DNA from 4 places in the Microbacterium sp. ARD31 genome. Region 4 is predicted to be linked to each of the others. Evidence: riboswitches for the same ligand, from Rfam matches in the RefSeq annotation. Region 4 holds a riboswitch; each other region holds the start of a gene.
The links. A riboswitch is a leader RNA that binds a small molecule or an ion and turns the genes downstream of it on or off. The one in region 4 is predicted to bind thiamine pyrophosphate.
Positions count from the first base shown of each region.

Region 1: linked by a shared signal. The riboswitch ahead of Q9S36_RS17420 (ECF transporter S component) and the one ahead of Q9S36_RS15980 (ECF transporter S component) in region 4 are both predicted to bind thiamine pyrophosphate.
Region 2: linked by a shared signal. The riboswitch ahead of thiE (thiamine phosphate synthase) and the one ahead of Q9S36_RS15980 (ECF transporter S component) in region 4 are both predicted to bind thiamine pyrophosphate.
Region 3: linked by a shared signal. The riboswitch ahead of Q9S36_RS21635 (thiamine ABC transporter substrate-binding protein) and the one ahead of Q9S36_RS15980 (ECF transporter S component) in region 4 are both predicted to bind thiamine pyrophosphate.

Region 1 is NZ_JAUZVE010000006.1:52,849-56,433, reverse strand. Features, by position in the region: gene Q9S36_RS17430 (DnaJ domain-containing protein) at 1-253, shown strand, start outside; gene Q9S36_RS17425 (serine hydrolase) at 257-1,642, opposite strand; TPP riboswitch at 1,681-1,790, shown strand; gene Q9S36_RS17420 (ECF transporter S component) at 1,784-2,422, shown strand; gene Q9S36_RS17415 (ABC transporter ATP-binding protein) at 2,536-3,585, shown strand, end outside.
Region 2 is NZ_JAUZVE010000069.1:14,167-17,751, reverse strand. Features, by position in the region: gene Q9S36_RS47375 (helix-turn-helix domain-containing protein) at 1-392, shown strand, start outside; gene Q9S36_RS47370 (sulfatase) at 399-1,658, opposite strand; TPP riboswitch at 1,745-1,854, shown strand; gene thiE (thiamine phosphate synthase) at 1,848-2,441, shown strand; gene Q9S36_RS47360 (FAD-dependent oxidoreductase) at 2,441-3,481, shown strand; gene thiS (sulfur carrier protein ThiS) at 3,472-3,585, shown strand, end outside.
Region 3 is NZ_JAUZVE010000009.1:44,181-47,765, reverse strand. Features, by position in the region: gene Q9S36_RS21645 (GNAT family N-acetyltransferase) at 1-253, opposite strand, end outside; gene Q9S36_RS21640 (alpha/beta hydrolase) at 250-1,149, opposite strand; TPP riboswitch at 1,246-1,355, shown strand; gene Q9S36_RS21635 (thiamine ABC transporter substrate-binding protein) at 1,345-2,427, shown strand; gene Q9S36_RS21630 (iron ABC transporter permease) at 2,526-3,585, shown strand, end outside.
Region 4 is NZ_JAUZVE010000005.1:58,196-61,780, reverse strand. Features, by position in the region: gene Q9S36_RS15990 (energy-coupling factor transporter transmembrane component T) at 1-190, opposite strand, end outside; gene Q9S36_RS15985 (ABC transporter ATP-binding protein) at 187-1,665, opposite strand; gene Q9S36_RS15980 (ECF transporter S component) at 1,669-2,307, opposite strand; TPP riboswitch at 2,300-2,409, opposite strand; gene Q9S36_RS15975 (D-alanyl-D-alanine carboxypeptidase) at 2,448-3,585, shown strand, end outside.

The DNA.
Region 1 (3,585 bases), on a different contig from region 4:
CGTGCTCGCGGCGCGCGCGCTCGGCCGTGCGGCGAAGGTGCGGTTCAGCGCCGCGCTCGTCGTCCTCCCCGACGACGACGTCACGACGGCGGTGGAGGAACTCGGCAAGGTGAAGGGTCTGCCCGTCGCCGTCGTCGCCCGCAGCGTCCTCGCGACGGTCCTCCGCCGCGGCGTCAGCGGTGCGCGCGACATCGGCGGCAACGAGCTCTTCGACGTGCGGACGCGACTGCAGCAGACCGTCCGCTTCGCCTGAGTCTCAGTCGCCGCCGCGCACGAGCTGCATCGGGTGCGTGAGGCGCCACCACGGGTCGGGGCCGGAGATCGCGGTCTTCACGCTCACCGGCACCTCGACCTGGTCGGCCGGCCCCGAGAGGACGAGCGTGCCCGCATCCGCTCCGGCCGCGGCATCCGCCTCGATGTCGAAGGATGCCTCGGCCGTTGCCGTCGCACCGTTCCACAGGTGCAGCTCGGCGTCCTCGTCGGTGACGAGCGTGGTCTTCGCGCCCCAGGCCGTGGTGACCTCGGCGACCACCGTGCCGGCGGGGAGGGTGGAGGTGACGGACGCCTCCTGCGCGACGGCGTCGAGCAGGGCTTCGGTATCGTCGACGCGGGCGCCGTCCGTCGGCGCGCCGGCCACGGAGGCGAACAGGGCCGTGGGGCCGCCGCCGAGGTCGACCGTCCGCGCGGCGACGAGGTTGTAGTAGCCCGCGTAGCTGCCGGTCTTCAGACCCACGACGCCGTCGGTGCCGAGCAGGGCGTTGGTGTTCTCGAACTCGCCCGCGCCGGGCAGCTCCGCGGTCTCCGTGGCGACGATCTCGGCGATCACAGGGTTGGCGAGCGCCTTCTCGGCGAGGGCGACCATGGCCGCCGGGGTGGCGACGTTGCCGCGGTCGTAGCCGGAGGCATCCGTCACCGTGATGCCGTCGAGCCCGTTCTCGGCGAGCCACGCATTCGCGGCGGTTACGTACTCCTCGACGGACCCGAACGCGTCGGTCGCGAGACGGTCGGCGTAGTTGCTGGCCGAGGCGATGAGCATGCCCTGGAGCATCTGGTACTGGGTCAGCGAGCCATCGTCGGGGACGTTGAGCGCCGACTGGTTCTGCCCGACGTAGTCCCAGTACTCCAGGCGGTCGGCGTACGTGAACGCGTACTCGGGACCCTGCTCGCCGGCGGCGAGCGGCGCCTGGTCGAGGATGACGAGGGCGGTCACCAGCTTGGTCGTGCTCGCCATCTGCGCCGGCGTCTCGGACGAGGCCGCGGCAGCGAACCCGGTGATGCCGACGGCGGATTCGCCCTCGGCGGGCCACGCGATCGCGCTCGGCGCCCCCGTCAGGGCGGCGGCGTCGGTCGTCGTCGCCGAGGGCGTCACGTTGTTCAGGGGCCAGAGCAGCATGGCGCTCGTGTAGGCCGTCACGACCGCCAGGACGGCGAGGGCCGGGATGCCGAGGACGGCGAGCGGGATGCCGCGCCGCCGACGCTCGGGCGGCAGCAGTTCGAAGGTCGCGGGCTGAGCCTGGGAGGCGCTCACCGGACGCCCCTCCTCGTCGACCCACCCGAGCGCACGGTGATCGGCGGCAGGGGAGGCAGGCGTCGCACCGCGCCGGCGTCGGCGCGTGCGGGAATCGGCGTCGTCCACGGTCACCGGACAACGGTAGCGCGCTCTCCCTGTGGCTATACTCGACGCACAACCACGGGAGTCCGGTGAGCCGGGCTGAGAGGAAGCGATCCACGCTTCGACCGTCGAACCTGATCCGGATCATGCCGGCGCAGGGAGGAGAGAGAAATGCACGCTGTCGCGTCCACGTCCGAGACCCGGACCACCACGTCGCCGAACCGCTACCGCTGGCGTGTCGTCGACATCGTCGTCGCCGCCGTCCTCGGCGTCGCGGTGGGCCTGCTGTTCTGGTTCTGGAACGGGGTCGGTTACGGCTGGTTCGAGGTGATGGATGCCGCGACCCCCGGCCTCGGCGGCTTCGCCGTCGGCATCTGGCTCATCGGCGGTGTCATCGGCGGTCTCGTGATCCGAAAGCCCGGCGCCGCGCTGCTCGTCGAGGTCGTCGCTGCGGCCGTCTCGGCCACGATCGGCAACATCTGGGGCCCGTCGACGCTGCTGTCGGGCCTCGTCCAGGGCCTCGGCGCCGAGCTCATCTTCGCGGTGTTCCTCTACCGCCGCTTCGGCATCGGTGTGGCCGCGCTCGCCGGCGTCGGCGCGGGCGTCGCCGCGTGGATCTTCGAACTGTTCTTCGGCTCGACCCCGAACATCCTGAAGACGCTCGAGTTCAACCTCATCTACCTCGGCACGATCATCGTCTCGGGCGTCGTGCTCGCCGGCGTCGTGGGCTGGCTGCTCGTCCGGGCTCTCGCGAAGACCGGTGCCCTCAGCCGGTTCGCCGCGGGTCGAGAACAGGCGGACGAGGTCTGACCACCGGGTCCCGCCCGGCCGGACTCCGCGCACGCGGCTGGGGGTGGCGCTACGCGGGCCGCCGCCGACCGGCCGTCGCGGACGTCGACCTCGACATCGCCCCCGGCGAGCGGGTGCTCCTGCTCGGTGCATCGGGCGCGGGCAAGTCGACGCTCCTGGCGGGGATGGCGGGGCTGCTCGGCGGTGACGAGGACGGCGAGGCGTCGGGTCGGATGACGATCGACGGCGCCGACCCGAGCACGCAGCGCGGCCGTGTCGGCCTCGTGCTGCAGGATCCCGACGCCGGGGTCGTGCTCTCCCGTGTCGGCGACGACGTGGCATTCGGTTGCGAGAACCTCGGCGTCCCGCCCGAACGCATCCCGGTGCGGGTGCGCGCCGCGCTCGACGCCGTCGGGCTCGACGTCCCGCTCGACCGCGAGACCGCGCGGCTCTCGGGCGGCCAGAAGCAGCGCCTCGCGATCGCGGGCGCCCTCGCGATGGACGCGGGTCTGCTGCTGCTCGACGAGCCGACCGCCAACCTCGACCCCGTCGGGGTCCGCGAGGTGCGCGCCGCGGTCGGACGGGCGGTGGAGGCCACGGGCGCCACCCTCGTCGTGATCGAGCACCGGACGGACGTGTGGGTCGACCTCATGACGCGGGTCGTGGTCCTCGACGCCGAAGGGGGTCTGCTCGCGGACGGAACACCCGCCGAAGTGTTCACCCGTCACGCGGCGACCCTGCTCGCGGCCGGGGTCTGGCTGCCGGGTCACCCCGTCGACCTGCCCGCGCTGCCGGCCGTGACGGCGGACGTCCCCGCCGCCCTCCGGGCGAGGGGGCTGGCCGTCTCACGGGACGGGCGGACGCCGGTGCGCGAGGGACTGGACCTCGAGGTGGCGGCGGGGGCGGCATCCGTCATCACCGGACCCAACGGCGTCGGCAAGTCGACCCTCGCGCTGACCGTCGCGGGGCTCCTGCCGGAGTTCGCCGGGACCGTCGAGGCGGGCACCGTGCCCGCGGGGCGTCGGGGAGCGCGGCCCTCCCGCTGGAGTTCGCGCGAGCTCCTCACCCGGATCGGCACCGTGTTCCAGGATCCCGAGCACCAGTTCCTCGCCTCGACGGTGCGTGCAGAGCTCGAGGTCGGACCGCGCGCCCTCCGGCGCCCGCCCCGCGAGATCGACGCCGTC
Region 2 (3,585 bases), on a different contig from region 4:
CGCACGACGTGCCGCCTGCCACGCTGATGTGGTGGATGCACCGGAGGGTCGACCCGTCCCGGTTCCCGCCGCTGCGCACCGTCATCGAGTTCCGGCACACCGCCCCGGAGCCGCAGACGATCTGGATGGTCCTCGACCACGGCCAGGCCTCCGTGTGCCTCCAGCACCCGGGCTTCGAGACCGACGTCCTCGCCTCAGCCGACACCGCGGCCTTCGCCGACGTCTTCCAGGGCTACCAGCGCTGGTCCGAGGCGGTGGACGCCGGACGGATCGAGGTCGCCGGGCCACCCCGCCTGACCGTAGCCCTTCCCACGTGGTTCCGGTGGAGTCCGTGGGCCGAGGTCACCCGCGAGCGGGCCGGGCGCCCCGTCGCCGGGCCCGCACCTCGCTGAGACTTCCTACTGCTCGAACCTGCGGAACGCGCGCCCCTGCGCACCCGCGAGCTCCGCGGTCTTCCGCGACAGCTCGGTGACATCCACGTCGCGCAGGCTGGTGAGCTGGTGCGGGTCGCGCTCGAGGTCGTACAGCTCCCACTCCCCGGTGCCGGCGTGCTCGATGTAGGCACGGGAGCCCTCGCGGAGCAGCGCCCAGTCGAGGTTGGTGTTCTCGATGATCAGGCGGCGCCGCCAGCTGGACCAGTCGCCGGACCGGAGAGGGCCGAGCATCGAGCGGCCGTCGAGCTCGCGTCCGTCGTCCGGGTCCAGGCCGGCGATGTCGAGGGTGGTGGGCATGAGGTCGACCTGGGAGACCAGCGCGTCGACCGTGCGCGGCTCGACGCCGGGTCCGCGCGCGGCGAAGGGGATGCCGGCCGCCTCCTCGTAGGGCTGCGACTTGTGGAGCAGCCGGTGCTCGCCGAGGAGGTAGCCGTTGTCGGAGACGAAGAAGATCCACGTCCTGCGGAGCTGGCCGGTCCGTCGCAGCACGTCGAGGATCCGACCGACCTGGTCGTCGACGTCCTGGAGCTCCTCGAGCTTGCCCTCGTAGATCTTGCGCATCCGGCGACGCTCCTGCTTCGGCAGGTCGCGCAGCCACGTGGGCTTGTCGCTCATGTCGGCCTCGTTGAACGCCGGCGGGTCCCACTCGACGTCGTCGAAGTCGTCGGCGTGCTCGGGGCTCGGCGTGTAGGGGCCGTGCGGGGCGGTGGGGGAGTACACCGCGAACCACGGCCCGGTGTCCTGGTGGCGACGGATGAAGCGGCGCAGCCGCTTGCCGGCGAACTGGTCGAACCCCCGCTGCGACTCGACGCGCCGGACCGTGCCGTCGACGTTGACGCGTGGGTCGTCGATCATGCCGTCGAGCAGCGCCACCCAGCGGTCCCAGCCGGGGGCGACGTAGGTCGGGTCCAGGCCGAGGCCGTTCATGTACTTCCCGAAGTAGCCGGTGCTGTAGCCGGCGCCCTGCAGCCTGGTCGCCGCGGTGTCCCGGTCGTGCCCCTGCCCGACGAAGGGCTGGTGGGTCATGTTGCTGTCGCAGCCGTGGTTGTGGGGGTAGCGGCTGGTGAGGATCGAGGCGCGCGCCGGCCCGCACAGCGGCATCGCGCTGTAGCCGCGACGGAAGTGCACCCCCTTGCGGACCAGCCGCCTCCACGTGCGGTCCATCGACCGCAGGGTCGAGCGCATCTGGTCGTCGGTGACGATCCACAGCACGTTGTCGGCCACGCGCCCACCCTACGCACGCCGCACACCCGGTCGCCTGCCTCGACGGCACCAGCGCGACCTCGGCCGACGACCTCTGCTAGCGTCGTCGCCGTCCACACGGGAGTCCGCGGCAGCGGGCTGAGAGGGAGCTGGAGCCGCTCCGACCGTCGTACCTGATCCGGGTCATGCCGGCGAAGGAAGTGATTCCACGTGTTGTCGACGCGCATCTTCTGCCTGGTCTCCTCGACCGACGACCTGTCCCTGCTCGGCGACCTGGCCGAGGCCGGGATCGACGGGTTCCAGGTCCGCGACAAGGTGGCCACCACCCGTGAGCTCGTCGAGCTCACGCGGGTCGTGATCGGCGCGGTCCGCCCGTTCGGCGCCACCGTCGTCGTCGACGACCGGCTGGACGTCGCCCTGGCGACGGAGGCCGACGGGGTCCACCTCGGGGCCGACGACCTCCCGGTCGCGCTGGCCGTCGCGGCCGCGCCGCACCTGCTCGTCGGAGCGACCTGTCGCGACCGCGGCGACGTCGAGCGGGCCGCCGCGGCAGGGGCGGCGTACGCCGGGTTCGGACCCGTGTTCGCCACGTCCAGCAAGGCCGGGCTCCCGCCCGCGCTCGGGGTGCCCGCCGTCGCCGCTGCGAGCGGCGTGCTGCCGCTGGTGGCCATCGGCGGCATCGAGACCGGCCGGGTGCGTCCGGTGGTCGACGCGGGTGCCCACGGCGTGGCGGTGATCGGTGCCATCTGGCGCGCACCTGATCCCGTCGCCGCAGCGAAGGAGCTGGTGCAGGAGCTCGGCTGATGCGCGTCCACGTCCTCGGCGCCGGCATCGTCGGCCTCGCCTGCGCCGACGAGCTGCTCGCCCGCGGCCACGACGTCACCGTCGTCGACCCGGCACCTGGGAGCGGTGCCTCGGCCGTCGCCGCCGGGATGCTGTCACCGGCGGGGGAGGCCTGGTTCGGAGAGGCCGACGTGCTGGGGCTCGGGCTGGCCAGCGCGGCCCTCTGGCCGGCGTACGCCGCCGGGCTGGGCGTGACCCTCCACGAGCACGGGACCCTCGTGGTCGGGTACGACGCCGGTGACGGCCAGGACGTCGAGCGGCACGCCGAGGTGCTGGCGCGGCACGGCATCCCGGTCGACCTGCTGGGGCACGCGGAGGTCCGCGGCCTCGAGCCGGGGATCGGACGCACGTCACGCGGGATCCGGCTCGACGACCGGGCGGTCGACCCCCGGGCGGTGGTCGCCAGCCTGCTCGCCCGGCTGCGCGGCCGGGTCCGGGACCGCCTGCCGGCGGCACGTCCGGACGCGACGGTGGTCGCCACCGGAGCCTTGCTTCCCGAGCCGTGGACCGGTCTGGTCCGAGGCGTGCGCGGGGAGGTCGTCCGGCTCCGGACCACCGTGCCGCCGCGCCACGTGGTCCGGGGCTGGGTCGCGGGCGAGCCGGTCTACCTCGTGCCGCGCGCGGACGGGGAGGTGGTGGTCGGGGCCACGGTCGAGGAGCACGACGAGCCGCCGGCGGCGACCGCGGGCGGCGTCCTCCGGCTGCTCCGCCCCGCACGCGTGCTGCTGCCCGCGCTCGACCGGGCCGAGGTGCTCGCGTGCGAGGCCCGGGACCGGCCGGCGACGCGCGACCACCTGCCCCTGGTCGGCCCGACTGACGACCCGCGCACCTGGCTCGCGGCCGGCCACTTCCGCCACGGAGTCCTGCTCGCCCCGCTGACGGCCCGGCTCCTCGCCGACGCCCTCGAGGGCGCGGCCCCCGACCCGGCCGTCGACCCCCGACGGTTCCTGACCGCTAACCACCCCACCACCACGACCACCGGAGGCATGCCATGCGCCTGACCCTCAACGGCGTCCCCCTGGACGCCGACGCCCGGACCCTGCAGGACCTGCTCGGCCCCCTCCCGAGCGGGCACGCAGCCGTCGTCAACCACGAGGTCGTGCCG
Region 3 (3,585 bases), on a different contig from region 4:
GGGCGTCCGGCGCGACGACGACCCGGCCGATGCGCGCCCGGTCCCCGTCGTCGAGGACGCGCAGGCAGCCGACGAGCCGGTCGTCCTCGAGCAGCAGCACGTGGCGGGTCGCGGCCTCGAGGTCGCGGCCGTCGAGGTCGGGGTAGGCGCAGTGCTGCTCGACGACGAACACCTGCTGGCGCAGCCGCCACACGTCGTACGCCAGCCGCGTCGGCAGCTCGTCGAACCGGACGCACCGCACCTGCAGGCTCATCGCAGGAACTCCACGACCTGGGCGAACGCGCGCCGGGCCTCGGGTGCGAAGGGCAGCAGCCCGTAGACGTGGATCAGGTCCGGCTCCTCGATCGCCGTCAGGTCCCAGCCGGCCTCGCCGGCGCGCTGCCTGAGCAGCCGGCAGCCCGGGAAGAGCAGGTCGCGCGTGCCGTAGAGCACCAGCGCCCGCGGCAGGCCGGCCAGCTCGCCGAGGGCGGGGGAGACCTCAGGCCGCCCCAGGTCCTGCGACGTGCCGGCCCACCACCCGGCGTACGCCTGCAGCTTGCCGATGAACAGCCACGGGTCGATCGCATCGACGTCGTGCGTCTCGGGGGTCGAGGTGGTGAGGTCGACCCACGGCGCGTGCATCACGAGGTGGCTGGCCGGGGTGAGCCCGCGGTCGCGGACGGACTGGGCCACTGCCAGTGCCAGGCCGCCGCCGGCGGAGTCGCCGGCGAGGACGACCCCGCCCTCGCGCCCCGCCCAGCGGGCGACGTCGTCGACGAGCGCGTCGTGGGAGTCGCGCCAGGTGTGCTCGGGCGCGAGCGGGTAGTCCGGCATGACGACCCGCGCCCCGATCGCGTCGGCGAGCCGGGTGGCGTACCGGACGTGGAAGGCGTCGATGGGCGCCATGAACGCCCCGCCGTGGACGTAGTACAGGGTCCGCACCGGCCGTCGCGTGCGTGGTGTCAGGACGTGGCACGGGAAGCCGATGTCGGTGACCGTGGCGTCCCACCGCTTCGCGAAGCCGGGCGTGACGCGGGTCGGGAGCGCGCGGTCGAGGGTGCGGTGCCAGGCCTCGACCCGGGCTCGCTCCGCGGGCTCGCTGTCGAGCTCGCGGGACCTGCGGATCTTCGGGACGAGGGTGGCCAGCAGGTCGTGGCGGCGGCTCGGCATGCCCCCGACCCTAGAGGTGCTCGAGCGGACACTTGGCCGCTCGACGCGCGCCATGCCCTACGTCGGGCGGCCACAGAGGTGTCCTAGTACGCTGGCGCCAGAAGACAGGGGAGCACGTGCAGGCGTGCTGAGAGTGCGGACCAGCCGCAGACCCTCCGAACCTGATCCGGTTAGCACCGGCGATAGGGAGTCACCATGCACCAACGTGTCCGCGCTGCACTCACCACCGCGGCCGCCGCCGTCACGCTCGCGGGGTGCAGCCTCGCCGGAGGCGGCTCGGACGAGTCCGCGAGCGAGACCACCGCGAGCCCCAGCGGCTCCACCGGAGGCGCCGGCGGGACGGTCGTCCTGGCCACGCACGAGTCCTTCCACCTGCCGAAGCGGCTGGTCAGGGCGTTCGAGGACGAGAGCGGTTACACCCTCGAGGTGCGCGCCGCCGGTGACGCCGGCACCCTCGCCACCAAGCTCAGCCTGACCGCCGACAACCCGATCGCCGACGCCGCCTTCGGCGTCGACAACACCTTCGCCTCGCGACCGCTGGGGGAGGGCGCCTTCGCCGAGGTCTCGCCGACGACGCAGCCGCCCGTCGAGTACGCCCTGCCCGACGGCTCCGACCGGCTCGTCCCGGTCGACTCGGCGAGCGTGTGCGTGAACGTCGACACCGCCTGGTTCGACCGGGAGGGGCTCGAGCCGCCCCGGACGCTCGAGGACCTCGCCGACCCGGCGTACCAGGACCTGTTCGTCACCCCCGGCGCCTCGACGAGCAGCCCCGGGATGGCGTTCTTCCTCGCGACCGTCGCTGCCTTCGGCGACGATTGGCAGTCCTACTGGACCGACCTGCTCGACAACGGCACCAAGGTCGTCGACGGCTGGGAGGACGCCTACTACGGCGACTTCACCGCCGGCTCCGACAACGGCACGCGTCCGATCGTGGTGTCCTACGACTCCTCGCCCGCCTTCACGGTCTCCGGGGGGCGGAGCACGACGGCGGCGCTGCTCGACACCTGCTTCCGCCAGGTCGAGTACGCCGGCGTGCTCGAGGGTGCCGACAACCCGGAAGGTGCGGCCGCCCTGGTCGACTGGCTGCTCAGCGACGAGGTGCAGAGCGCGCTGCCGGAGTCGATGTACGTCTTCCCGGTCATGCCCGGCGCGACGATCCCCGAGGACTGGGCCGCCTTCGCCGAGCAGCCCGAGGACCCCTACGAGGTCGACCCCGCCGAGATCGCGGCCAACCGCGAGCAGTGGCTGACGGAGTGGACGGACGTCATCTCGCGATGAGAGGTCTCGAGGCTCGCTCCGCTCGCACCTCGACCACCGGGGCGCTCGGTGGTTGAGGTGCGAGGAGCGCCAGCGACGAGCCTCGAAACCCCACTCCCATGAGGCGGGTCGCCGGCCTCCTTCTCCTGGCCGCCGGCCCGGTGCTGGTGCTGGGCGTGCTGTTCGTGCTGCCGGTGACCGGGATGGTCTCCGAGGGCTTCGTGGTCGACGGCCGCTTCGCGCCGGGCGAGGTCCTCGAGGTGCTGACCCGGCCGCGGGTGCACCGGGTCGCCTGGTTCACCGTGTGGTCCTCGGCGGTCGCGACGCTCGTCGCCGTCGTGCTGGGCCTGCCGGCGGCGTACGCCCTGCACCGGCTCGCGCTGCCCGGTCGCGCGGCGGTGCGGGCGGCGCTGCTCGTGCCGTTCGTCCTGCCGACCGTCGTGGTGGGCGTGGCGTTCCGCCAGCTCCTGGGGGAGGGCGGGCCGCTCGGCTTCCTCGGCCTCGACGGCACGCCGGTCGCGATCGTGTGCGGCCTGGTCTTCTTCAACGTCGCCGTCGTGATCCGGACGGTCGGCGTCGCGTGGGAGTCGCTGGACCCGCGGCCGGGGCAGGCGGCGGCCGCCCTGGGCGCCACGCCGTGGCAGGTGCTGCGGACGGTGACCCTGCCGGCGCTGCGCCCTGCGATCGTCGGTGCGGCCAGCGTCGTGTTCCTCTTCTGCGCGACCGCGTTCGGCATCGTGCTGACCCTGGGCGGGGTGCGCCACGCGACAGTCGAGACCGAGATCTACCTGCTGACCACGACGGTCTTCGACCTGCAGGCGGCCGCCGCCCTGTCGGTCCTGCAGATCGTCGTGGTCGTCGGCCTGCTGGCCCTCGCGGCGCGGCTGCGCGCCGTCCCCGACCCCACCGCGCCCCGCACCGTCACCCCGCCCCGGGCCGTGCGCCCGGGGGACCTGCCGGTCGTCGCCGCGACCGTCGCGGTGCTGGCGGCGGTGCTGCTGCCGATCCTCACCCTGGTGGTGGGCTCGCTGAGCGTGGGCGACGGCTGGGGCCTGGCCAACTACCGTGCCCTGACCACGGCCGGCGACGACCGGGCGCTGGTGGTGCCGGTGACGAGCGCGCTGGTCACGAGCCTGCGCACGGCCGTCGACGCGACGTGGATGGCGCTGCTGCTCGGAG
Region 4 (3,585 bases):
TCCAGAACTCCCGCCACGCCAGGCCGGCGAAGGGGATGAGGAGCAGCTCGAGCACGAGCGCCACCGCTGCCGAGACCACATCGAGGGTGAAGACGAGGGGGATGGCGATGACCGCCGCGGCAGCGAGCTTGGCGACGGGGTTGATGCCCGCGACCACACCGGTGCGAGCGCGGGAGTCGAGCAGGGTCACGACGCCCCCTCCGCCGCGGATGCCGGCAGCTCGAACCGCCGGGAATGCAGCGCTGTCACGACGTCGAGATCGTGCGTGATCGTGACGATCGCCGACCCCTCGTCTCGCAGGCGCGCCAGGATGGCCACCAGCTCCGCCCACGTCCGGGCGTCCTGACCGAAGGTCGGCTCGTCCAGGATCAGCACGCGAGGCCGGGTCGCCAGCGCCGCGGCCACGGTCAGCCGCCGCTTCTCGCCGCCCGACAGCGTGTAGGGATTCGCCCGCGCCAGCGGTGCGAGGCGGAGGCGCTCGAGAAGCTCGTCCACGCGGCGCGACGTCTCGTCCGCGTCGAGCCCGAGCGCGCGGGGACCCACTTCGAGCTCGGCGCGCACCGTCGTCGTCAGCAGCTGGTGCTCCGGGTCTTGGAACACGGTGCCGATGCGCGTGAGCAGCTGGCGGGAAGACCACCGGATGGGAGCCGCCGCGACGCCGTCGCCCAGCGCGCCCGCCGCCGACACGTCCCCGGATGCCGGGGCGATGAGTCCGGCGAGGGTGAGGCCGAGCGTGGACTTGCCCGCGCCGTTGGGTCCGGTGATCGCCAGCGCGGAGCCCGCGTCGACGGTGACGTCGATCCCCGAGGCGACAGGCCTTCCGGTCACCCGCTGGACGGCCAGGTCACGGGCCACCAGCAAGGGCTCGCCGGGCGCGCGGGCGGGCGGCGGCGGAAGCGGGGGGCGGATGCCGGGCACCCAGACCCCGGCTTCGGCCAGCCGCGGCCCCTCTCCGCGCAGCACCTGATCCGGCGTGCCGTCCGCGACCATGCCACCGCCTCCGGCACCGAGGACGATCACGCGGTCGATCAGCGGCAGCCACACCTCGACGCGGTGCTCGACCACCACGAGGGTTGCCGGGTGGGCATCGAGCATCGCCCGCACGGCCTCCCGCACCTCGACGACGCCGTGCGGATCGAGGTTGGCGGTCGGCTCGTCCAGCAGCACGAGCCCGGGGCGCATGGCGAGGACTCCGGCGAGCGCGAGGCGCTGCTTCTGACCGCCGGACAGCGCCTTCGTCGGCCGGTCGAGGGGCACGTCGAGACCGACGGCGTCGAGCGCGTGACGCACCCGCGGCCAGATCTCCTCCCGCGGGACGCCGAGGTTCTCGCACCCGAAGGCCACATCGTCGCCGACGCGCGCGAGGATGACCTGCGAATCGGGGTCCTGAAGGACGAGCCCGGCGCGCCCGCGGGCGCCGGAGGCCGGCATCCCGTCGATGAGGAGCTCGCCCGCCTGCTCACCCTCCTCGTCGCCTCCGAGCACGCCGGCGAGGCCGTGCAGCAGCGTCGACTTGCCGGCCCCCGAGGCGCCCAGCAGCAGCACGCGCTCCCCCGGCTCGATGGTGAGGTCGACACCGCTCACCGCCCACGCGCGCCGCGACGCGTGCCGCCAGCCCCACCCTCGCGCCTGGACGGCGGCCGCGCGGAGCCCGGCGGTGTTCACGCGTCAGACACGGGCGCGCACATCGCGCCCCGACGCGAACCGGTCGAGCGCGCCGGTGGCGGCGATCCCGCGCGCCAGCAGCCACGAGAGGGCACCGGCGATGACCGCTCCCGAGACGATGGTCGAGGCGAGGTACACGAGGGTGAAGGTGGTGTCCGCGCCGGCGTACCACAGCACCAGGTTGTTGATGCCGCCGGCGAGCGCCGCACCCGCGCCCGCGAGGACGGCCACCGGCAGGCTCCAGCGCTTGTACAGGAAGAGCAGGAAGATCAGCTCGGCGCCGAGCCCCTGCACGAGGCCGGCCTCGATGGTGAGGAAGCCGCCCCATTGGTTGCCGACGAGCGCCGACACGACGGCGGCGAGGGTCTCGGTGTAGATCGCGGCACCGGGCTTGCGGATGATCAGCGCGCCGAGCACTCCGGCGAACAGCCACGGACCGTCGAGCAGACCCTGCAGGCCGGGCAGCAGCGGTTCGAGCAGTGCGCTGGGCCCGAGGTATCCGACGTTCCAGGCCAGGAAGATCAGGCCCGAAGCGACGCCGATGACGCTGGCGACGACGATGTCGACGACGCGCCAACGCAGGCTCCGCTTCCCAGCGGTGGTCGCCTTCTCGGCGGTGGATGCGGACGTGGACGTGTGCATCTTCTCTCCTCCCTGCGCCGGCATGATCCGGATCAGGTTCGACGGTCGAAGCGTGGATCGCTTCCTCTCAGCCCGGCTCACCGGACTCCCGTGGTTGTGGCGATGAGTATACCGGCGTACGGGAGCGGTAGTTTTGTCGCGTGACCGTCGATGACGCCTCCCTGCTGTCGCGCCGTGACGCGCGCGCACAGAACCAGGCGGAGTGGCCGGCGGACGAAGACCCGGATGCCGCGACCGGCGCGACCGGCGACGGGGGGCCGGTGGTCTCGACCTCGGGGCGCATCGCCCTGACGTGGCTCGACGATCGCACGGTCACGCCCCGACCCATCACCACGCCCACCCTCGTCGCGTCGGGACTGCTGGATCGTCCGCCGTGGCGGTCGCCCCTGCGGGCCGGGGTGCTGGTGCCGCTGGCGATCGCCGTGCTCGTCGCCCTCGTCTACACCGCGACCACCCTGCTGTGGCCGCTGTCGGCCGTCGAGCCCACCATCGCCGACGTCGAGGTCGCCCCGGTCCCGGCGGCCGCGGCCGAGCTCAGCTGGCCGAGCGAGGGAAGCGCCGCCGTCGCCGTGGCGGGCGCGGGAGGCACCGTGGTGTCTCCCGCTGCCGCGGACGGGACCACGTCATCCGGGGACACCGCGGACGCCATCGCCAGCATCACCAAGGTCGTCACCGCCCTGGTGGTCCTCGACGAGATGCCGCTTCCGGCCGGCGAGGACGGACCGGAGTTCCGGTTCACCTACGCCGACTCGGTGGACTACTGGAACTACCGCTCCCGGGGCGAGTCGGCCCTCGACGTCCCGGTCGACGGCGTCCTCACCCAGCGACAGCTGCTGGCGGGGATGCTCGTCGGGTCGGCGAACAACTACGCCGACCGGCTCGCGGGCAACCTGTGGCCCTCGGATGCGGTCTTCGCCGATGCTGCGAACGAATGGCTGCGCGCCCACGGCGTGCCCGGTGTCACGGTGGTCGAGCCCACGGGGATGGATGCCGGCAACCGGGCGAGCCCCGCCGCGCTGATCACCCTCGCGCAGAGGGCCATGGCGAATCCGGTCATCGCCGACATCGTGTCGCAGCGGGTGATCGAGCTCCCCGGCGCCGGCCGCGTCGAGAACACCAACGCGCTGCTGGCGGACGAGGGCGTGGTCGGGATCAAGACGGGCACGCTCGCCGCGTGGAACCTGCTGTCGGCGAAGGACATCACCGTCGACGACACCCCCGTCCGCGTCTACGCCGCCGTTCTGGGCCAGGCCGACGACGACGCCCGCAACGCGGCCA